2 regions of the Phormidesmis priestleyi ULC007 genome follow, and region 2 is predicted to be linked to the other one. Evidence: predicted binding sites of a transcription regulator. Region 2 holds the regulator's gene; the other holds the start of a gene.
What was found. The regulator NtcA, encoded in region 2, controls nitrogen genes in cyanobacteria. The targets are predictions, from matches to a motif close to TTTGTANNNNNNNNTACAAA.
Positions count from the first base shown of each region.

Region 1: C7B65_RS07805 (DUF4327 family protein) is a predicted target of NtcA. The motif match lies at 2,728-2,747, and genes of this name have one in related genera.

Region 1 is NZ_PVWG01000006.1:91,713-96,922, reverse strand. Features, by position in the region: gene C7B65_RS07825 (NAD(P)H-binding protein) at 1-533, opposite strand, end outside; gene C7B65_RS07820 (ArsR/SmtB family transcription factor) at 851-1,270, shown strand; gene petM (cytochrome b6-f complex subunit PetM) at 1,328-1,432, opposite strand; gene pdxA (4-hydroxythreonine-4-phosphate dehydrogenase PdxA) at 1,624-2,631, shown strand; gene C7B65_RS07805 (DUF4327 family protein) at 2,864-3,055, shown strand; gene dapF (diaminopimelate epimerase) at 3,171-4,019, opposite strand; gene C7B65_RS07795 (Hfq-related RNA-binding protein) at 4,130-4,345, shown strand; gene C7B65_RS07790 (cation:proton antiporter) at 4,342-5,210, opposite strand, start outside.
Region 2 is NZ_PVWG01000009.1:88,835-105,760, forward strand. Features, by position in the region: gene C7B65_RS10470 (aldo/keto reductase) at 1-785, opposite strand, end outside; gene C7B65_RS10475 (bifunctional nuclease family protein) at 869-1,375, opposite strand; gene ribE (riboflavin synthase) at 1,694-2,374, shown strand; gene C7B65_RS10485 (hypothetical protein) at 2,380-2,664, opposite strand; gene C7B65_RS10490 (M23 family metallopeptidase) at 2,712-3,836, opposite strand; gene pgeF (peptidoglycan editing factor PgeF) at 4,153-4,929, shown strand; gene C7B65_RS10500 (hypothetical protein) at 4,940-5,377, opposite strand; gene ntcA (global nitrogen regulator NtcA) at 5,462-6,133, opposite strand; gene fabI (enoyl-ACP reductase FabI) at 6,448-7,248, shown strand; gene hisB (imidazoleglycerol-phosphate dehydratase HisB) at 7,347-7,994, shown strand; gene C7B65_RS10520 (hybrid sensor histidine kinase/response regulator) at 8,129-9,454, shown strand; gene aqpZ (aquaporin Z) at 9,923-10,642, shown strand; gene C7B65_RS10530 (hypothetical protein) at 10,809-11,240, shown strand; gene C7B65_RS10535 (hypothetical protein) at 11,268-12,113, shown strand; gene C7B65_RS10540 (Spx/MgsR family RNA polymerase-binding regulatory protein) at 12,198-12,548, shown strand; gene C7B65_RS10545 (SH3 domain-containing protein) at 12,804-13,832, shown strand; gene ileS (isoleucine--tRNA ligase) at 13,973-16,858, opposite strand.

The DNA of each region.
Region 1 (5,210 bases), on a different contig from region 2:
CAGGCTCTTGACCCCACCACTGGAAAGGATTGCTTCTCAGTTTCAGGCACCTTCAGCGCTTGCACCGCGAACTTAGCCACGTCTTGCGTATCCATGTAGGCGATCGCAGAGGTGTCACCCATCACCCAAACGGCTTGCCCTTCTAAGATCGGAATCGCATATTGACCAATTAAGCCTTGCAAAAACCCAGAGGGACGCAGGATAGTGTAATTTAACCCTGATTCGGCTAAAAGCTTTTCAGTACAGGCTTTAATCTCCATCAACGGCACTTTGGGAAACTTTTCAGCATCCAAAATAGAAAAGAAAATATAGCGATCGATGCCCGCCGTTTTTGCGGCTCGAATCAGATTTTCTTTCCCATCCCAATCTACCTGTCGAATGCTGAGAGAATCGGTGGCGCGGGCGGTTGCCGCATCAATGATTGCTGTCACGCCTTCTAATGCTGGCGGGAGACTTTCAGGATCACAAATATTGCCCGTTACTAACTCTGCGCCCCACTCCTTCAAGAAGGCAGCTTTCTTAAGACTCCGCACCAAACACCGCACCTCGTACCCCTCATCTTAAGGCGCGACGAGTCACCTGTCTTCCTAAAGTGCCAGTGGCACCCACAATTAATAAGCTCATGAGGAATTCGTGACGAATTGTTAACTTTTTGTCAGATTCTATCAGAAATTTCGACCAAACGGAGAAACTTCCCCCATTCAGATGAGATTCTCAAGAAGAGTGTTGCGATCGTCCCTCAAAACAAGCCGCCATATTGGGCATGTGTTGCCTTGGGGTCTGTTAAGCTACCCTAAAAGCAGCCTTCTTCTCTGCTGATCGCTTAAGCGGTTCAGCTACATGAACTTTTATGAGTAACTTAAACTCTGCCCATGTCAGTGATTTTAAGGTCGATCGCAGCCAGACCTCTGACGATCTAAACTGCACTATTCAACATCCTGTCGATCTGAGTCAGGTGCGGCAGTTAAACCGAGACCTGATCAGCGTCGAGAAAGCCCAGCGAATGGCAGAGTTTTTTGCGCTGCTAGGAGATGCCAATCGGCTCCGAATTTTGTCAGCATTGGCAACTCAAGAACTATGCGTGTGTGACCTCGCTGCTGTTGTCAAGATGACTGAATCAGCCGTGTCTCATCAACTGCGATCGCTCAGAGCGATGCGTTTAGTGGGTTATCGCAAGCAGGGGCGCAATGTTTTCTATTCTCTTAAAGACAATCATGTGTTCAACCTTTATCGAGAAGTAGCTGAACATCTTGATGAGTCAGACGACTGATCAAAGGCAAAGGGTCAAAGCAGAATTTTCTCGCTTTTCCCCTTTTTTCACTCTTTACTATTCCTCACCACCCTGAATCTTAAGCAGCAAAAATCCTAGGGCTAAGCCAATGGGAATCAGGGTGAACGATAGAATAGCAGCGTTAAACATCTCTCCAGACATTGATCGAATCCTCCTAAACTTGAATTTTATGGGTCGATCGTGACCCCAGTTTTGTAAGCAGGTGTGTTTACTTAAGTTAGTAGACCCGCAGAAAGTATTGTAAACCGTTCAGTAGCGGGTTTTCTGCAAAGGGTGTAGATGAAGAAGTTTTGAGGTTGTCTGATTGCGCTGTCCTTTAGTTTTCCGTCTTTATGAATCGTGTTCGTTTAGTGATTCCGGTAGGTGACCCGGCTGGAATCGGGGCAGAAGTGACTTTAAAGGCGTTGTTTGATGCGTCTGTGACTGATAGTGCAGAGGTGACGATCGTTGGCAGTCAGGCTCATCTTCAAGAGACTTACGATCGTTTGGCTGCAACCTGCGATCTGGCAAATCCCAGTCGGCTGACTCTTTTAGATATTCCATTAGAGCAACCAATTACTTTGGGAATAGGCAATGCGGCTAGTGGGGCTGCAAGCTTTCAGTATTTAGAATCCGCGATCGCGCACACCCTGGCTGGAGAATTCGAGGCGATCGTGACTGCCCCGATCGCCAAATCTGCCTGGAAAGCAGCCGGACACCTCTACCCAGGACAAACCGAGTTGCTAGCAGAACGAGCCAACGTGAAGCGATTTGGGATGTTGTTTGTGGCAAGATCGCCCCATACAGACTGGCAGTTGCGAACTCTGCTGGCAACGACGCACATTCCTCTGCGGCAAGTGGCAGATGCGCTTACGCCTGACTTGATGACGCTCAAACTTGAACTTCTGATCGAATGTCTAGGGCGATCGTTTGGCATTGAACAGCCGCGAATTGCGATCGCAGGTTTAAATCCTCACAGTGGCGAACAAGGGCAACTCGGACGGGAAGAACACGACTGGCTGTTAGGCTGGTTAGAGCAGATGCGTTGCCGCTTTCCTCAAGCCCAACTTGATGGGCTGATTCCACCAGATACGCTTTGGGTAAAACCAGGACAGGCGTGGTATGGAGCGAATCCACCTGTAATAGCTCACGATGGTTATCTAGCGCTCTATCATGATCAGGGGCTGATTCCAGTTAAGCTGATGGCGTTTGATCGGGCAGTTAACACCTCGATCGGGCTACCATTTATTCGCACGTCTCCCGATCACGGCACTGCCTTTGACATTGCTGGGAAAGGAGTTGCTGATGCCACCAGCATGAAGGCAGCGATTCAGCTTGCGATCGCATTGGCACGAAAATAGGCGCTGTAAAATTTCAGTTAGAAAGTTATAATTTACTGACATTTGTAACAGTTCTTAATATGATTGGGAAGAGTTCACCCCGAAAATAGAAATTATTCAGTATAGGTTACTACAAAGCGCGATTGTAGAAGCTACATAACAATAATTTCCTGACATTTTAAGTTTTGCTCCAATTTATGGCACCAGTTGCAGGAGGGCGATGATGGTTCAACTAGCACAGTACTCTTTAACCATGATTCAAGACGAGGTTCGCCAACTCGTAGAGAAAGGAGTGGTCAACCGCCAGCAGCCAATTTATAGCCTCTGCAAGCACATTCCTTCTCGTGAATGGGTTTGTATGGAGGGCGAATTAGAAAAATGTGATTTTTTGTTGCGCGATCGCATCGGTGATCTGATGGGGCACGAAACTTGGGACAACGACTAAAAAGTTTGAGGGTTGAGTTAGAAAACCAGCCCTACAGATCGTGAATTAAATCCCGGAAGTTGCATCAGGGCATTGCCGTGCCCATTGTTCTTGTAAATAACCGATATTATTTAATTCACACTTCTAAGTTTCCTGCAAACACTCTCGTCGCCGGGCCCGTCATAGCAATTCGTCCGTCGGCTGCCCACTCAATTTCTAGACAGCCACCGGGTAGCTCGATCGTGGCGCGGCGATCGCACCTACCCGTCAGCACACCCGCAATTAGCGAAGCGCACGCCCCTGTACCACACGCTAATGTAATTCCAGCGCCTCGCTCCCACACACGCATTTTTAGATAGTCCGATCGCACTACTTGAATAAACTCAGTATTGATGCGCTGCGGAAAGGCTGAATGATGTTCAAACTGAGGTCCAATTTGCTCTAAAGAAATCGCAGCCACATCTTCCACAAATGTGATGCAGTGAGGGTTTCCCATGCTGACGCACGTCACCTGCCAGGTTTGACCCGCCACGTCTAGCGGTTGGTCAATGACCTTGAGATCGGCATCCACCAAGCTGGTTGGAATCTCTGCGGCTAATAGGTAAGGCATTCCCATATCGACTGTGACCTGCCCGTTTGCTTCGAGCTTTAGAGTCATCACGCCTGCCAGTGTGTGAATCAGATATTTCTGCTTGGAGACTTCGGTATCGGTGGTTTCAAGGTCTGCTAAAAATCGACCCAGACAGCGAATTCCATTGCCACACATTTCTGGCTCTGACCCATCAGAGTTAAAAATTCGCATGGTGTAATCGGTGCCATCTTGCCCAGGTAGAGCAAAGATTACACCATCTGCGCCAATGCCAAAGTGACGATCGCACAGCTTAACGGCTCGGTCAGGGGTCAAACGAAGCTTAGTTGAGGCACGATTATCGACCAAAATAAAATCGTTGCCGAGTCCGTGATATTTGACAAATTCGAGGCTCATAAGTATCGATCCGCAGAATGTGTAGAGTTGCAGTAGGGAACTATAAAGGTGCGGTCAGCAAATGCTACTCTCACTGCTAACCCTTGATCATTTTAAGAAAGGAACTCAGCATGGCTATTGAACTAGATACTGGACTGCCGAGCGTTCGTCAAATTCAAACCGTGATTCGTGAAGAAAAAGAAGTTGAGATGAAACTCGTCACGGGCGATTTGCTGACCGGAAAAGTGCGCTGGCAAGACCACCATTGTATCTGTGTGTTGGATCAGTATGACCAGCCTGTGATTGTTTGGCGACAAGCGATCGTTTACGTCAAACCAAAAGCCTAAAGCTCTGCTGAATCGATGGAAATCGGCAGAATTGAAAGCTCAAATTTTGGCGAGATAGAAGTCGTCGCTTGGTTTAAAGCGTGAAAACTTCCGCACAGCAGTAAGCGATCGCCTGCTTGCACATCTACATCATCGGCAGGAAACCGCAAAAATTTGTTTTCTCGCCGAATTGCCTGAATTTGAATCTTATACTGCCGTCGCCAATCTAACTCCGCCAGGGTTTTGCAGACGATCGTGCTATCTTCAAGCACCTGTATCCACTGACACGACGCATTTTCAGCCGGAACCGCCGCTTCTCCTTTGGCTAACTCGTCAAAGGCGGCTAGCTCATCCGATTCGCCCACAATTAGCAAGCGATCGCCCTGTTCTAACGTGGTGGCGGCATCGGGGTAGTCTAGTTCAGCCCCACCCGCTCGCCGAATTGCCATCAAGGTCACGCCCGTTAACCGTCGAATATCGGTTTCTTCTAACGTCATCCCTGTGAGCGGCGATTCTTCAGGCAGCGGATACCACTTGCTGTTCATCTCCTCGGTTGCGGCTTTTAACTCGCGAGAAATTTCAGCCGACGGGCGCTCAGGACGCAATTCTAAATAGTGCGAGTTGCGAATTTGCTGCACTTCTCGCTGAATTGCTGGCAAGGGCAGACCCACACCATTCAGCAAGTGGGCTGAGAGTTCTAAACTGGCTTCAAATTCTGGCTGAACGACTTCTCTTGCGCCCAACTGATAAAGCAACTCAATGTCTTTTCCCTGGTTGGCACGAACGACGATATCCAGATCAGGGGCAATTTCTAGCGCACGCTTGAGGCAGAGACGAGTGCTCATCGGGTCGGGCAAGGCGATCGCCATCCCTTGGGCGTGAGCAA
Region 2 (16,926 bases):
GCGCTAGCTGCTTCAGCCTCTAGAAACTGAGTTGCCTTCATCAGTGGTAGATCGAGTTCTGTTGGGTTAGCGGCTCCGACGCTAAGAGTCGTGATCGCCGGATTGCTGAGAAGAAATCGATAGTTCAACTCCAACGGGGAAAAGGGCGCACAAAGGTCAATCAGCGTTTGCGGAGGAGTGTAAAGTAACCCGGCTTTATCGGCAGGAGAGATGATAAACACGCCCATGTCTTTCTGAGCGGCAAGCTCGATCGCTGCCTGATTACGTTGAAAAAACAACGAGTAGTGCAGGTTGACAAACTCGAAAAAATTGGTGGCGATCGCGGCCAAAATCACATCTAAAAATCCGTGAGTTGAAAACCCGACATGACGAACCCGTCCGTCTGCCATCGCTTGCCGCACTGCTTGCATACAGCCATTTTCAGCTTCTACCCAGGCCAGATGCTCCCAGGTGTTTAAGCCGTGAATGGCGAGGGTGTCTAGATAATCAACCTTTAATCGCTGTAACGACTCGTCGATCGCACGCTCCATCGTCTCTGCATCGGGAGTTGGAGCAATTTTTGTGGTGATGTAAAGCTGCGATCGAGTCAGCCCATTTTGCAATGCCGCCCCTAAAAACTGCTCACTTTTGCCATAGCCTCTAGCGGTTTCTAAGTGATTAATTCCTAGCGCGATCGCGCGTCTAACCGTTTGTTCGGCAACGTCTTCAGATGCCAAACAGCGCATCATTCCCAGTGAGAAGACCGACAGAGAAAGATTGGTTTGACCAAAGCGACGATAACTCACAGGACTTACGCAAACCTCGGAGGTTTTAACCAAGAATCAAGCATCGTGACCGACAGAGTGGCTTAAACCTCGGAGGTTTTGGTCTACTGCGCCTCGCCACTGCTAAATCGTCCCCGTTGGCTAAAGTCTTCGGGGCTAAGTTGGTCGAGAAACTCGCGGAAAGCTCTGCGCTCGGCTTCATCGGCATCGCGATCGACTGGAATTGAAGCGTCAGCAATGACTTCTTCCATGACCCAAATGGGGCTATTGGTGCGAATGGCGATCGCGATCGCATCGCTAGGACGAGCATCAATTTCTCGCTTCGCTTCCCCTTGGTTCACAATCAGCACCGCATAAAACGTATTATCTTGTAAAGAGTGAATAACGATTCGCTCTAGGGTCATCTCCCACGACTCCATCAAGTTGACAAATAGATCATGGGTGAGAGGACGCGGCGGTGTCTGGTTTTCTAGAGCGCTGATGATGGCTTTTGCCTGGTCTTGCCCGATATAGATCGGCAGCGCTCGGCGGTCAGTCCCATCTTTGAGGAGTACGATCGGGCTGCGGGTTGCCGCGTCTAATGCGATTCCAGCGACCTTCATTTCAATCATCGGTATAGCCTCTAGAACACTTGAAGCGAGAGAAACGTTAGATTCGTGAATAATACAAAGTCAGCCAACTATCTAGCACACCCGCTTTGGGAACACTCAAACAGGGATGCAATACTAAGTATGCCCTGATCTCTGCCCTGATCCTAAATGATCCGCCTCAGAATTTGACAAAATAAAGCAGACTTCTTCATTTCATCAAGTTTCTAAAAAAGATTAATTCTAATCTAAATTCTGAATCCTTGACTCTAGCCTTTCGCCGCTAAAGCTCCATCGTAGATTATTGCTAAAATCCTGATCCTTTACACCCCTTTAAGAATCGTGTTTACAGGACTAATTCAAACCGTTGGCACCCTTCAAACTTTAGGATCTGAACATCTTCAGATTGCTTGCTCAAACTCCACGGCCCCCCTAGTTTTGAAAGACTTAGCGATCGGCGATAGTGTTGCCGTTGACGGGGTTTGCCTCACCGTGACTGCGATTTTGGGATCGGGGTTTGTGGCAGTTGTCTCTCCTGAAACGACGGAGCGCACCACGTTGTCTCAGAACACTGGCAATAAGCGTGTCAACCTCGAAACCTCTTTGCGTGTTGGCAGCAAGTTGGGCGGTCACTTTGTCACAGGGCACATTGACGGTACAGGAATGCTCAAATCGGCAGTGCAGACCGCAAGCTCTTGGGAAATGACGTTTACGACCGCGAGTCAGCGAGTTGCCCGCTACATTCTCCCCAAAGGAAGTGTGGCGATTAACGGCATTAGTTTGACCGTTGCTAACTGTGATCCGGCTGGATCTTGGTTCACGGTCGCAGTGATCCCGCACACCTATGAGGAAACCAACCTTTGTCACCTCAGCCCAGGCAGTTGGGTGAATTTAGAGGGCGATATTTTGGGTAAGTATGTTGAGAAGTTTCTACGATCGGGTTCTGCCAGTCATGGGGAAATCGCGATCGGTTCTCCTGCTGTCCTCAGTCCCGATTTTTTAGCGGAACATGGCTATCTGTAAATTCATTAAAAATGCTGCATTGAAGGTTCTTGAGAGTTGCGCCTGGGTATGCCATAGAGATAATGATCATGCTCGATCGCCCAATCTTCCGGCAGATCCTTCACGGTTCCTGCATATTTCTTGAGAACATTCCAAGCATTACTCCTTTCTTTTGAGGATTCAGTTTGAGACATCGGCACTTCGTCAATCACAAGGACAATTTTGTGATCGCCTGGGGGAATGTCAGCAGGTAGCTGGAGCGTCAGCTTTCCATCTGGAGCAACATGCGCGATCGTTTCGATAGTTTTCATTTCAGGATAGAAAGTTGTTTGGTGAATGCGCGATCGCCAAGTCTGCTCTAAGATTTGCCGTTGCTTGGTTGAACGGGTGCCTTTTGAGCCGTTTGGAGCGACTTCACCAACTGAGCCAGCGCAGACTCTAGCTGCACCCCTGGATCTTGAGCGACCCAGCCTTCGGTCGTCAGTTGTCTAAACTCAAAGTGCAGGTGAGGCCCCGTAGAGTTGCCAGTGCTGCCGCTCCGTGCGATCACGGTGCCTTGTTTGACGGCTTCGCCCGGTTTGACAAAGATCTCTGAGAGGTGCCCATAAAGCGTTTGCTGCTTGCCGTTGTCGTGTTCGAGGGCGATCGCTAACCCATAGCCGCCAAAAAAGTCTGCTAAAACCACTCGACCTGCCAGCGCTGCTAAAACGGGAGTCCCCATCGGCGCGCCCAAATCTGTGCCAGCGTGAAAGCGAGCATCGCCACTGATTGGGTGAATTCGCCAGCCAAAAATTGACGTGATCTCAACCGGGATCGAGAGCGGGAACATCAGCCGTAGATTTCCATTCCCTGGGCGACCTAAGGGGCGAATTGTGCGGTTATAGTAGTCTTTCACAAAGCTGTAGGCAGGTGCGGCGGCAGTCGTTACACTCGCCTCTGGGCTGCTAGAGAAACTTCTAATAGTTGGAGTCGCGCTCACTTGCACAGACTCGACCTCGCCCCCGATCGCTCCGATGTTCCTCCGAACCGATGCGCTTGCAACTGGGCGTTGACTGCCACATGATCCATCTGCGATCGCCTGTCCTTGATTGAGCGTGATCTCACAGCCCGACGAGCGATTTGTAATCACGATCGTGCTAGGTGCCTCATACGATTCTGAAGGCGGGGTCACAGCAGGAGAAGTTTGGGTAGGCTGCACGTCGATTTGCACTTGATCGGCAGGGGCTGAACGTTCGGGCAGGGCTAGGGCAGCAGCACCGAGGGTCGTAGATGACAATCTCTCGTTTGATAGGGCACTTGCTGGCGACGCAGACTGAGAGCTTGACGGAGCCGAAATGATCACCGGGGGCACATTAGACGGAGCTTGAGCGATCGCTGCCCCACTGCCCAAAATGCCAACTCCGCTCAAGTAACTCAACCGCCTGATTAAAAAACGTTGCCCCCAAAAAGTTTTCTGGCGGGTCACGTTGGGTTGCTGAGTCATGATCAATCTCCTCACGAATTGCTTGCTGCGCTGGTGTAATGTGACACTTGTCGAGAATGCTCGTTGCCAGGTTCCAGTTTACCTGCCCTGCGAGAACGATCGCTTAGATCATAATATTTCAACCATTACCTTTGTCGAAACTTAACACGCAGTCTACTCCAGAGATATTCTTCAAGGTTCTTCTGAGCGCACCCGGACTTTCTCGCAAAGCGGCAAATACTACGTGGAGCGAAGCTAACGCGCTTCTAGAAGGCTAAAAACAACGATCGATTGCTAAAGTGAACGTGACCCTATCACCCCGCAGTCTCGATTAGTCATGCACACTTGGCACTGGCAAACTTGGAATCATCTACCCTATTTAACGTCTAGTCTGCTAGCGCCCTGGAAACACGGCTTTTTTACGCAACAGTTTGCACCGCGATCGCCCTTTGAGATCACGGAGGCGTTGTATCCATTTGCTCAGGCATATCGCGCTAAACAAGTGCATGGCAACGTCGTGTTGGCACCGTCAGAAATGCCAACTCCGTTAACGAATGAGAATCTACCCGATGCCGATGGAGTAATTTCGGAGCAAGCCAGTCAAGCGATGTGGGTTTGCAGCGCTGACTGTACCCCAGTGCTGATTGCGGATGTCAAGACAGGTCAAGTGGCTGCTGTCCATGCGGGATGGCGGGGAACGGCTCAAAAGATTGTGCCCGGCACGATCGCGCGTCTCTGCCAGCAAGGGAGCCAAATTCAAGATTTGCGGGTAGCGATGGGCCCAGCGATCGCAGGGGAAGTCTATCAGGTTTCTACTCATGTGGCAGTCGAGGTCGGAGCGACTGTCATCAACCTCGATTTAGAAAGTTCTTTAGACGCGAACGTAGAACGATTACTAGAAATGCCCAATTCTCCAGTGCTGTCTGACTCGACATCGGGGCGAGTGCGATTAGATGTGCGACGAGTTAATGCTCTGCAACTAGAGCGATTGGGACTTGGCGAAGAACAGATCGCGATCGCGCCTCACTGCACCTATCAAGACTCTCTGAATTTCTTTTCATACCGACGTGAAAAATTAAAGAAAGCTCAGTGGTCAGGCATCGTCAGCACCTAATCACCGCCTTCTAGTTTTTGCCATAATATTTTTCTAGCAGCGATCGCAGCATATCAACCATCGGAATGCCTTCTTCGACCGCTTTAGCTTTGATAGCTTTGTGCAACGGCTTAGAGATATCTAAAGTCAGCCGTTTCATTTTCACTGATTTCTCAGAAGACTGATCTTTAGTATCTTTAGCGGACTTTTTGGAGGTGATTTCGACTGCTTTTTCGTCAGGCACCCCTTCGATCGGTGCGACAGCTTTTGTTTTTGTGATCTTTTTAGCAACGTGAGCTGCTTTTTCGGCAACAGGTTTTACTGCTGCTGCAACAGTTTCTGCGACAGACACCGAGGCCTCAGGAGCAGGGCTTTCTTCAGCACTTTTTCCACCAGCCCACTCATTCAGATTGGTGGGTGCTGACGTTCCATTAGATTTTGAGACAGTTTTAGTTTTCTTATTAACCATGTTCTGTATTTACGATTTAGTGCTTTTACAGAATATCGTATTTACAGAAACAAGGATCAATTAGTTACAGGAATTACCTGATCACTAAGTGAACTGCTGACTCAAGGTGACTGGGTTATGCACCGTGATTTTTTTCTTGTGAATTGAGATCATTTTGTCTTGACGTAAATCGCCTAACAGCCGAGTCACTGTGACGCGAGTTGAGCCGATCGCTTCAGCAATGGCCTGGTGTGAGAGCTTCAGATCGATCGTGATCCCATCTTGACCAGGAACCCCAAAATCGCGGCAGAGAATCAGCAAGAAGCTAACTAGGCGAGAACCCATATCTCGATGGGCCAGAGTTTCGATCATCATCTCAGTTTGCAGAATTCGAGACGACAAACCCCGCAGCATCAGCATTGACAATTCGGGGTTGTCTTTGAGCGCTTTTTCGACTTGCTCGATCGGCACCGACAACAACTCAGCCGGGGTAAACGCAACCGCGTGATAGAAGCGATCGGAACGCTGCCCCGTAATCAGCGATAACACGCCAAAGACACTATTCTCGCGCAGTAGGGCAACGGTGATTTCTTCACCTGCTTCATAAACTCTAGAGAGCTTCACTGCCCCTTTTAATAAGAAATAAACCCGCTCTGCCGGGTCGCCTGGAAAGAAAATCGTCTTGCCGCGCTCAAACGTCTCTACGACTGGCGGGAAGGCTCCTCCACCAATCTGACGAAACATCGTTGCTAAGGGTCGCTCTTTGGTCACTACCATTTCCTTTGTCGTAACTCCTACTCCAATTTTCTCCCTGTCATCGACGGAGCCTTAATCTAAGACTTTTCTGTGAGAGATTGATGACTTTAGAACACTTAAACTCACTCTCGCGGTACTTTTTGTGCCTAATACTACCTTATTTCTTCTAGCAGCCGGAAGTTTTCTGAAAACCGGGTAGGGACTCTGTTATTACTTCAAGTTTTTCAATAACTCAATTAAGATTTGCCCACATCCTAGCGCTAAGTAAAGCGATTTGCACTTCAACCGTTACCCGTCGCACTGTAGTCTTGTAGATGCTATTGAAATGAATGTCTATGTTGAACCTGACTGGAAAAAACGCTCTGGTGACTGGAATTGCCAATAACAAGTCGATCGCGTGGGGCATTGCTCAACAACTCCACAAAGCGGGCGCAAATCTTGGCATCACCTACCTGCCCGATGAACGGGGAAGGATGGAGAAAAAGGTTGCCGAACTCGTAGAGCCATTGCAGCCCAGCTTATTTTTGCCGTTAAATGTTCAGGACGATGACCAGATTCAGGCGACGTTTGACACGGTGCGCGACCAATGGAATCAGCTAGATATTCTCATTCACTGTCTAGCCTTTGCCAGTAAAGACGATCTGTCTGGCGACTTTAGCAAAACGAGTCGCGCTGGGTTCACCACGGCTCTTGACATCAGTGCTTATTCGTTAATCAAGCTGGCTGGCGTTGCAAAACCTTTGATGACCAACGGCGGCAGCATTGTCACGATGACCTATTTTGGCGGTGTGAAAGTGATCCCCAATTACAATGTCATGGGGATTGCAAAAGCGGCATTAGAAATGAATGTGCGATATCTCGCCTCTGAGATGGGGGCACAAAATATTCGAGTTAACGCGATCTCAGCCGGCCCGATTCGGACGTTGGCTTCGTCGGCGGTGGGCGGAATTTTAGATATGATTCACCACGTTGAAGCGGTGGCTCCTCTGGGTCGGACGGTGACTCAAACAGAAGTCGGCAATACGGCAGCGTTTTTGTGTAGTGATTTGTCTAGCGGCATTACGGGACAAACGATCTACGTTGATGCTGGATACGAAATCATGGGGATGACGGGATCAAAAAGCGCGGCAGAGTAGGGACGCGATCGCCCCACCAGCAAATCCAGCAGTGTTGACTAAAATAAAATGCTGCTGGATTTTTTGGATTGCAGAGATAATGGAAAATAATCTTCAAAATGACTCCTATGCAGACCAGCGATCGTCTTCAAGTTGCGCCTTCCTACATTCCTGAAGGGAATCGGACTGCCTCGGTCAGCCGCAAAACAGGTGAAACCGATGTGCATATCAGCCTCAACTTAGATGGCACAGGTCAGTGCGTTGCCAAAACGGGAATTCCTTTTCTCGATCATATGCTGCACCAGATTTCATCACACGGGCTGATTGATTTAGAGGTGCAAGCAATAGGCGATATCGAGATTGATGATCACCACACCAACGAAGATGTCGGAATTACGCTGGGAATGGCGTTTGCCAAAGCACTGGGCGATCGCAAAGGCATCGTGCGGTTTGGTCATTTTGTTGCGCCGCTCGATGAAGCCCTCGTTCAAATTGCGCTTGATTTTTCGGGTCGCCCCCACTTGAGTTATGGGTTAGAGATTCCGACTCAGCGAGTGGGAACGTATGATACGCAACTGGTGCGAGAATTTTTTGTGGCGATCGTCAATCACTCTCAGATGACGCTGCACATTCGTCAGCTAGACGGCATTAACTCCCATCACATTATCGAGGCGACGTTTAAAGCGTTTGCGCGATCGCTCCGCATGGCAGCCGAGATCGATCCGCGTCGTGCCCATACGATTCCTAGCTCTAAAGGCGTACTATAAGCTTGACAATCTATCTCAAAGGTGATGAAAAAGACTAGTCACTCTGTAAACCTCTCAGAAAAGGGTTTAGTGGCTATACTCTGCTTTAAGCCTGACCCTCAGCAGGTGACTTTTTTTACTAGTTTTCCAAGCTCATGACTAGCGAACCTGAAAAACCTGTTGGCGATATCCTACTCGTAGATGACATAGACAATTTGCGATCGCTGTCAGGGTTGTTGACGCAACAGGGGCACAAAGTTCGCAAAGTGACTGATGGAATGTTGGCACTGCAAGCGGCAATTTTGAATCCTCCCGATCTGATTTTGCTTGACATTGTGATGCCATCGTTGAGTGGCTATCAGGCGTGCAGCTTTCTTAAATCTAGCGATCGCACTCGCGATATCCCGATTATTTTTCTCAGCGCCAATGATGAAGCGCTCGATAAAGTGATGGCGTTTCGCTTTGGGGGATCTGACTACATCACCAAGCCTTTTGAACCTGCCGAAGTGTTAGTACGAATCGAGACTCAGTTGAAACTCAGTCAGTTGCAACAGCAGCTTCAAGCGCAAAACGTGCAGCTTCAGCAAGAACTCACCGATCGTCGCGCTGCCGAAACGGTTCTAAAAAGGTTGAACCGAGAGCTAGAAATCAAAGTGCAGACACGCACATCAGAACTCATCGATCGCAACGAACAACTTCTCAATCTGCAAACTCACCTACAAACTGCTCTGGCTCAAGCGCAACACCCAAATGATCTCCAATCAGAGCTAATGAGTCGGATTTCTCGTGAATTCTACGCGCCTTTGTCTGTGATTACCCTCTCAGCAGAATTGTTGGCACGATCGCCCCATAAAGAAGGTGGCTCTCCAGAAAATTTGCTGAACAATCGTCACTTTCAGCGCATTACTGAGAGTGTCAGCCGCCTTCAGCAAATGCTAGAGAATACGCTTTTCTTGGCGCAAGCAGAAGCTCGCTCTTTGCCATTTAATCCTCAACCTCTGAAGCTGACCGAGTTTTGTCAAACACTAGTAGCGGAATGGCATCTTTCGCCCGATAGCCTTCATCGTCTGGTGTTTACAAAGCACAAGGAGCAATCGATCGTCATTTATGCCGATACGGCGTTGCTCAAACAGATGGTGACGCAACTGATCGCCAATGCCTTGCGATATTCGCCCGATGGGGGAACGGTGCAGATAGAGTTGTGCGATCAGCAAAATGGAATTGTGTTTTGCGTTCAAGATCAAGGAATTGGCATTCCTGTGGCGGATCGTGAGAGAGTGTTTGAGCGATTTTATCGTGCCAGCAATGCGAGTTCGATTCCGGGTAACCCTGGTGCGGGGTTGGGGTTAGCGGTTGTGAAATGGATTGCAGAATTACACGGCGGAGCGGTAAAAATTGCCAACGCGGCAGGTCAGGGCACCCTGATCACGGTTTCTTTGCCGATCGCTAACAAAACGACTGCCTTGGCGATCGATGAGTAGACGGGCATCTCACCACAAAACCTCTTTTTTTCAGTCATTTAGCTGACTTAAGTCTGACAGCACCTCACACTACATCCTATTAACTCTATTTTTTCAGCAATTTGGCTCAGGGCAAATCTAGACTCAGGGGCGTAAGCCTTGCCTAAGCTCAGGATGATGGCTGATGTAGAATTAACTTCCTCTACTTAAAATCTAGTACGTAATCACGACACTATCCCTTTTTACATCCAACCGTAGGAAAACTCTAATTTTCTTCTGTTGGCCTGAATTAAAAGAGGGTATCTAGATTCCTGTTCTGCATATAGAAACATCCGCCTAGTTTAAAGACATTTGCTTCTGCAATTTTTGCCCGTTGGCAGATTTTGACGATCGCTTCAAACAATTTATAACGCGATTTATAAAGCGATCGTTTGATGTTTCTTTTAACAAGGCAAATCGCACACTTGAAATCACGGAGTGGATAAAAAAATGTCACTGATGACACGCTGCATTGCAGAGTTTTTCGGCACATTCTGGCTCGTTTTTGGCGGATGTGGTAGCGCTGTTTTAGCGGCTGCTTACACTGCTGATGCCGCAAAGATTGGTGAAACAACACTCTTTCCGCTAGGAATTGGGCTTGGGCACATTTCTGGCGCTCACCTTAACCCTGCTGTCTCATTTGGTCTGTTTGTCGCCAAGCGATTTCGAGGTGGCGCAGACTTGCTGGGCTATATCGTGGCGCAAGTGCTAGGAGGAATTGCTGCCGCGGGTCTGCTTTATCTGATCGCCAGCGGTAAACCAGGCTTCACGCTATCTGGCTCAAACCCACTAGCGACCAACGGGTTTGGGGCGCACTCTCCCGGTGGTTACTCCTTACTGGCTTGTCTGGTGATTGAAGTCGTGCTGACGTTCTTCTTCTTGATGATTATTTTGGGTGCGACTGATGTTCGTGCCCCTCAAGGCATTGCTCCGATCGGCATTGGTTTCGCTTTAACGCTGATTCACCTGATCAGCATTCCGGTCACCAACACCTCAGTCAACCCGGCTCGGAGTCTCGGCCCTGCGCTGATTGTGGGCGGCGAACTGCTCGGACAGGTTTGGCTATTCTGGGTTGCACCGATTTTGGGTGCTGTGATTGCAGGAGTTGTTTATTCTGCTCTGTTTAGCGAAACAACGGTGGCAGAAGAGCGGGCGAGAGAAATTATTTAGATTTTCTACGATCGTGCCCCCTTCTCACGGGGGCAAATTCCCAAATTCTAAAGAGATTCCCTAAGATCACGGAAATGTGATGTAATTTTTGTGAGTGTTTTGCAGCGATCAAGCTCCTGTCCTGTGGAATCTCGATAAATTTACTAACTTAACTAAAGAAAAATCTATGATACGGAACATTTGCAGCAACGCGCTGTTGACGATCGGACTATTGGTCAGCGCGAGTGTTGCGGCTCCAGTCTGGACGACAGCCCAAACCGCTAGCCCGTTTCGCGCCGATTGGCAGCCTCTGGGTCATGTAAATCCTAAAAAGCCAGTGCGGGTGCAGTTTGTTAATGAATCGAGCCAAGTCGTTGAATATACGCTAGTCGGACACACAAAGGGCAGAAAAATTGCGGCTGGCAAGACCGATGAAGTCAGCAATGTGCCGCTTCCCGTCTATCTAGCAATCAATCCGGTGCGCGATCGCGTCTATGTGCGATATGACATTGCGGTTGACGCAAAAGAAAACCGGGTGAAAATTCGGATTCAACCAGCAACCACTCAGGGCGATCGGGCTTTTGAAATTGATAAGAAAGGCGCAATCTTCGCTTACTGACACTCAAAGTTACACCCACAATAGATCATGCGTACCTTGCATCTCTCTGGCGCTATCTTTTTGACAACCCTGGCGCTGCAAGCCTGTAGTGGACGCTATCAAACCCCGATCGCATTTCCCGGTTCGTCTAGTCGACCTGCTCCAACGGTGCAGAAATCGCCGATCGTCACGCCTCAAAAACCTGTTCGCCCTGCGGTTACAACTTCACCCACTGCAACCGAAGCAGATTTAAGAGTCTGCACTACGCTGAGTCCAGAAAACCGCCGCCTGGTCGCCTTCGAGACCGCAAACTACTTAGTCAACGTCTGTCAAAAGGGCACTCAGGGACGAATCTTCTATCTAGGGCGGCAAAAAGGCAAGCCAAATAGCAGGGTGCAGGTAACGGCTACTTCGACCCAGCGGGGCTATCGTGCGATCGACGGCAACACTACTTATGTGGTAGAAACTCAGTCAGGCGGAAAACTGATCGTGCTGCAAAACGGGCAGAAATTATTTCAAGAACCCGCGATCGGAACCGTGATCACTGCCAGCAAACCTGAACCGTCTAAAGAAAACCGTCCAGGAGCTGGCTTTCGGCTAACCTGTAGGGGCGACATCAACGATCGCAATCTGTATTTCACCGTCATTTACACCCAAGAGAGCGGCTTCACAACTTTTGAGCTGCGGCAAAAGGGCAGCGATCGTTTAATCTCTCAAGGCAGGGTTGCGTTTAGTGGCAGGAACAACCAGGGACAAACGATTTATCGAGGGGCAGCAAAAAATGCCGATGTGGTCGTTGTCGGATTTGCGCCTCACTATCAAAAGCCTTTCAGTGAAATGTCGTTCAGCATTGATGGACAATGGGGTCGGGGCACCTGTCGGCAATTGGGTTAGCGATGCGATCGAGTTCAACATCGGTTGTAGTTTATCGAGCGTCTGAACTATGAGACACTCGTCTCTACTATTTATTGAAATGTTATGGCAATTCAAGTGTATGGAATCCCGACCTGTGGCACCTGCAAAAAAGCGTTTCAATGGCTTAAAGCTAACGGCATTGACTACGAATTCATCAACACCAAAGACCATCCACCGACTCAATCAATGATTGATGCCTGGGTAAGCACACTCGGAAGTAAGCCGATGCGAAACACCTCTGGGCACTCTTACCGCTCTTTGGGAGATGAGAAGAAAACCTGGACAGATGCTCAGTGGGTTGAGGCGTTTACTCAGGATGCCATGCTGCTTAAGCGCCCTCTTTTTGTCTGCGATGATGTGGCGATCGCGGTCGGGTTCACTCCATCAGAAGACCTGCTCACAGCTTTAGCCTAAGCTAAATGGCGGATATAACAGGCTCACTCACTGAGTCCTTTCTCTGACTGCGTGAAATTGCTGATTTTACTTTACTGTCAGAAGGAAAAGCGCGAATATACTAAGTGTAAGCATATGAGAAATTACTGAAACCCTCAGTGCGTCCCTCTCTCACTGCTGGCTCACCTTGATTTACATCAAGAGTTTTACAGTTCAAAATTCTTATCGATACTCCGCACTCCTTAGCAAATCTACACTACTTACAGGGAGAACCTAATGGAAAATTTAGCTTATCTTCATTTAGCGGTTGACTTTGAAAACCCTAATCCAGAACTAAAACTTCGATCGCTCAAAGAACTCGGCTTGAGCATTCCTAATTCTGCTTGGATCGGCGTTGCTAGTCTGGCGATCGCGGTTTCAATCTTGGCAGGTGCTCACAATGCGATGGCAGCAGTCGGAACTGGCAGCACAGGTTCGGCGGTGACTGCCGTTCAGAGCGCCCTTCGCAATCGTGGTTATGACATCGCAGTCGATGGAGTTTATGGGCAAAGAACCGCCTATATTGTCTCTCTGCTCCAAGGCTATGAAAAAATTTCTGTAGACGGCGTGGTTGGGCCGCAGACCGCTTCTGTGTTAGGGCTATCGGGTTCTGCTTATAGCGGCGGTGGTGGCGGCGGCAACAATGGTGGCGGTTCCTCTACTGGAGCTGTGACGATTACGGCTGCAAGTGGAGTCAATATCCGCAGTGGTCCGAGCACGGGCTATAGCATTGTTGGGGGTTTAGGCTATGGCACACGCGTCAACACCTATGGCTCTTCGGGTGGCTGGTATCGCGTCAACGGCGGTTGGATCGCGTCGTCTCTCACGAGCGCGGGTGGTAGTGGCGGCAGTGGTGGCAGTAATCCTGGTGGCGGTTCCTCTACTGGAGCTGTGACGATTACGGCTTCAAGTGGAGTCAATATCCGCAGTGGTCCGAGCACGGGCTATGGCATTGTTGGGGGTTTAGGCTATGGCACACGCGTCAACACCTATGGCTCTTCGGGGGGCTGGTATCGCGTCAACGGCGGTTGGATCGCGTCATCCTTCACGAGCGCAGGTGGCAGTGGTGGCAGTGGTGGCGGCAACAGTGGAAGTGGTTATGGCACAGTCACTGCGGGTAGTGGCTTGTTTATTCGCAGTGGCCCGGGCACTGGCTATGGCGTTGTGGGCAGCGTTGGCTATGGCGCAAGCGTTCCTATCTATAGCTCCTCAAACGGCTGGTATCGAACAAACGGTGGTTGGGTTTCGTCTAGTTTTATTCGTTAAATCGCCGATCGCTTAGACTGACAAAACCAAAAAAGGGACGTACTTCAAATACGTCCCTTTTTGCATAAAATCTACAAATCCACGTACGGGCATGGCACTGCCGTGCCCATTAGCTCTATAAGTAACAGACACGATTCAATTCACGATCCTAAGTGACTGACGATCGAAGTGCAGCGCTCACAGAGTAGCGGATGCTCCTTAAATTCGCCAACGTGAATTGAGTAATTCCAACAGCGATCGCACTTCTTGCCGTCAGCATGGGTGACTCCGACACTCAGCATTTCTGATGAACTGGTGTAGTTGAGTCCTGATAGGCGATCGAGTGAGTCTAACAACTCAACTTGCGACGTTAAAAATAGATAGCGCAACTCATCCACCCCATCGCCACTCAAACCGTCAGCAGGATTGAGAGCCATCAGAGTTTGTCGCAATTGAGCATCCGGCACATACAGCAAAACTTTGGCTTCTAGCGAAGAGCCGATTTCCTTTTCGGCACGGGCTTTTTCTAGAACTTTATTCACCTCTGCTCTCACCTGGCGCAAAATCTCCCATTTCTCTGCCAGTTCGGGTGCGTTCCACTCAGGTTCTAGCTTCACCCAACCCGCTTGAAACACTGATTTATAAGGCGTTGGGTAAGGGATGGCTTGCCAGATGTCTTCTGCCATGTGACATAAAACAGGTGCGATCGCCCGTGCCAAATTTTCAACGGCGATCGCCAACACGGTTTGACAACTCCGACGACGCAGATCATCGGTGCCACTGATATACAGCCGATCTTTCGCAACATCCAGATAGAAGTTAGACAAATCAACCGCACAGAAGTTTTGCACGGTTTGGAAGAAGCGGAAAAACTGAAAACTCTCAAACGCATCTTGAACGTCGTTGAAGACTTCAGTCATTCGATGCAGCATATAGCGATCGAGTTCTGGCAATTGCTCATAAGCAACCGCATTTTTAGCCGGATCAAAGTCGTGCAGGTTACCTAACAAAAACCGGGCGGTGTTGCGAATCTTGCGATACACATCGGACATTTGCTTGAGGATGGTTTTTCCGATCGGCACATCGTTTGTGTAATCCACCGACGAAACCCACAGCCGCAGAATATCGGCTCCGTAAGGCGGCTCTTCTTTCTGGTTTTTGCCACCTTCGATCACGACCATCGGATCGACGACATTTCCAAGCGATTTACTTTGCTTACGTCCCTGCTCATCCAGCGTAAAACCATGCGTCAAAACAGTTTTGTAAGGCGCATGACCATTCACCGCCACACTCGTCAACAAACTGGACTGGAACCAGCCACGATGTTGATCCGATCCTTCTAGATACAGATCGGCAGGATATCGGAGATCCTCTCGCTGCTTGAGAACGGCTGCCCACGAAGAACCAGAGTCAAACCAAACATCCATCGTGTCGGTGCCCTTGCGATAGGTGCGCCCATGATAGTGTTCTGGCAGAAGTTCTTCTACAGACATTTCCCACCAGGCATCAGAGCCTTTTTCTGCCACGATCGCTTGCACATAAGCGATCGTCTCTTCATTTAGCAACGGTTCGCCCGTTTCTTCGTCATAAAACACCGGGATCGGTACGCCCCAACTGCGCTGACGAGAAATGCACCAGTCCGATCGCTCTGTTACCATCGACGTGATCCGGTTTTCGCCCTGTGCAGGAATCCAGGTGACTTGGGCGATCGCCGCTAGTGCCTCGTCTCGAAACCCTTCAACCGACGCAAACCACTGCTCAGTCGCTCTAAAGATCGTCGGCTTTTTGGTTCGCCAATCGTAAGGATATTTGTGAACATAAGGTTCTTCTTTGAGCAATGATCCAGCGTCGGCTAATGCTTGAATTACAGCACCGTTGCCATCTCCTAACACGTTTAGCCCCGCAAACTGTCCGGCTTCTTCGGTAAAGTTGCCGTTATCATCCACGGGTGAAAGCAGCGGTAGCCCATAGCGCAGTCCGACCTGATAGTCTTCTTGACCGTGACCCGGAGCCGTGTGGACTAACCCCGTACCTGAATCAGTAGTGACGTAATCACCGCCGATCACAATTTCGCTTTGACGATCGCACAACGGATGCCGATAAGTGCAGTGTTCCAGCAACCGACCCATCATCGTGGCTTTCTCGGTCAGAGTTGTTCCCAAAGTCTCGGAGAGGCGATCGATCAAGTCTTTCGCGACAATCAGATACTTAAACTTAGAAGGAAAATCTGCCCCGACTTCTACCACAGAGTAAACCAAGTCTGGATTGACGCTCACCGCCAAATTTGCCGGGATCGTCCAAGGAGTTGTTGTCCAGATGGCAACGCCCAACTCGCCTAAAAATGGGTCGAGGGGCATCTGCAACTCTTTTGACAAATTCCTGACTTCAAAAGCAGCATAAACACTCCGCGAGGTGTGACCTTCGGGATATTCCAACTCGGCTTCTGCGAGTGCCGTTTTAGAACTCGGACTCCAGTGAACAGGCTTTAAACCCCGATAGATATAGCCTTTTAACACCATTTGCCCAAACACACCGATTTGAGCCGCTTCATAGTCTGGCGTTAACGTCAGATAAGGATGCTTCCAATCGCCCCAAACCCCGTAGCGCTTAAAGCTTTGAAGTTGCTCTTCTACGGCTTTGAGAGCATAGTCTTTGGCTTTGTGCCGCAGCGATAAGGGTGTCAACTGCCTGCGTTCTTCGGGTTTGAGGGTTTGCAAGACTTTAAGCTCGATCGGCAACCCATGACAATCCCAACCTGCCACAAAGCGCACCTTTCGCCCTTGCAACAGTTGATATTTATTGATCGTGTCTTTGAGAATTTTGTTGAGCGCATGACCAATGTGCAATGCGCCGTTTGCATAAGGAGGCCCGTCATGCAAAATGAACAGATCACCAGGGTTGTTCTGTGACAGTTGCTCGTAAATTTGCTGTTCTGCCCAAAATTTCTGCAATTCGGGTTCCCGCTTGACTGCGTTTGCCCGCATATCAAAATCGGTTTTAGGCAAATGAACGGTGTCTTTATAAGCTCCGGGATCTGTTAGCGCCATGATACACAAGTGTCAGAATATAGAAAATTAGCAAAGAGGCAACATCGCCCACTCTGCATTGAGTCATT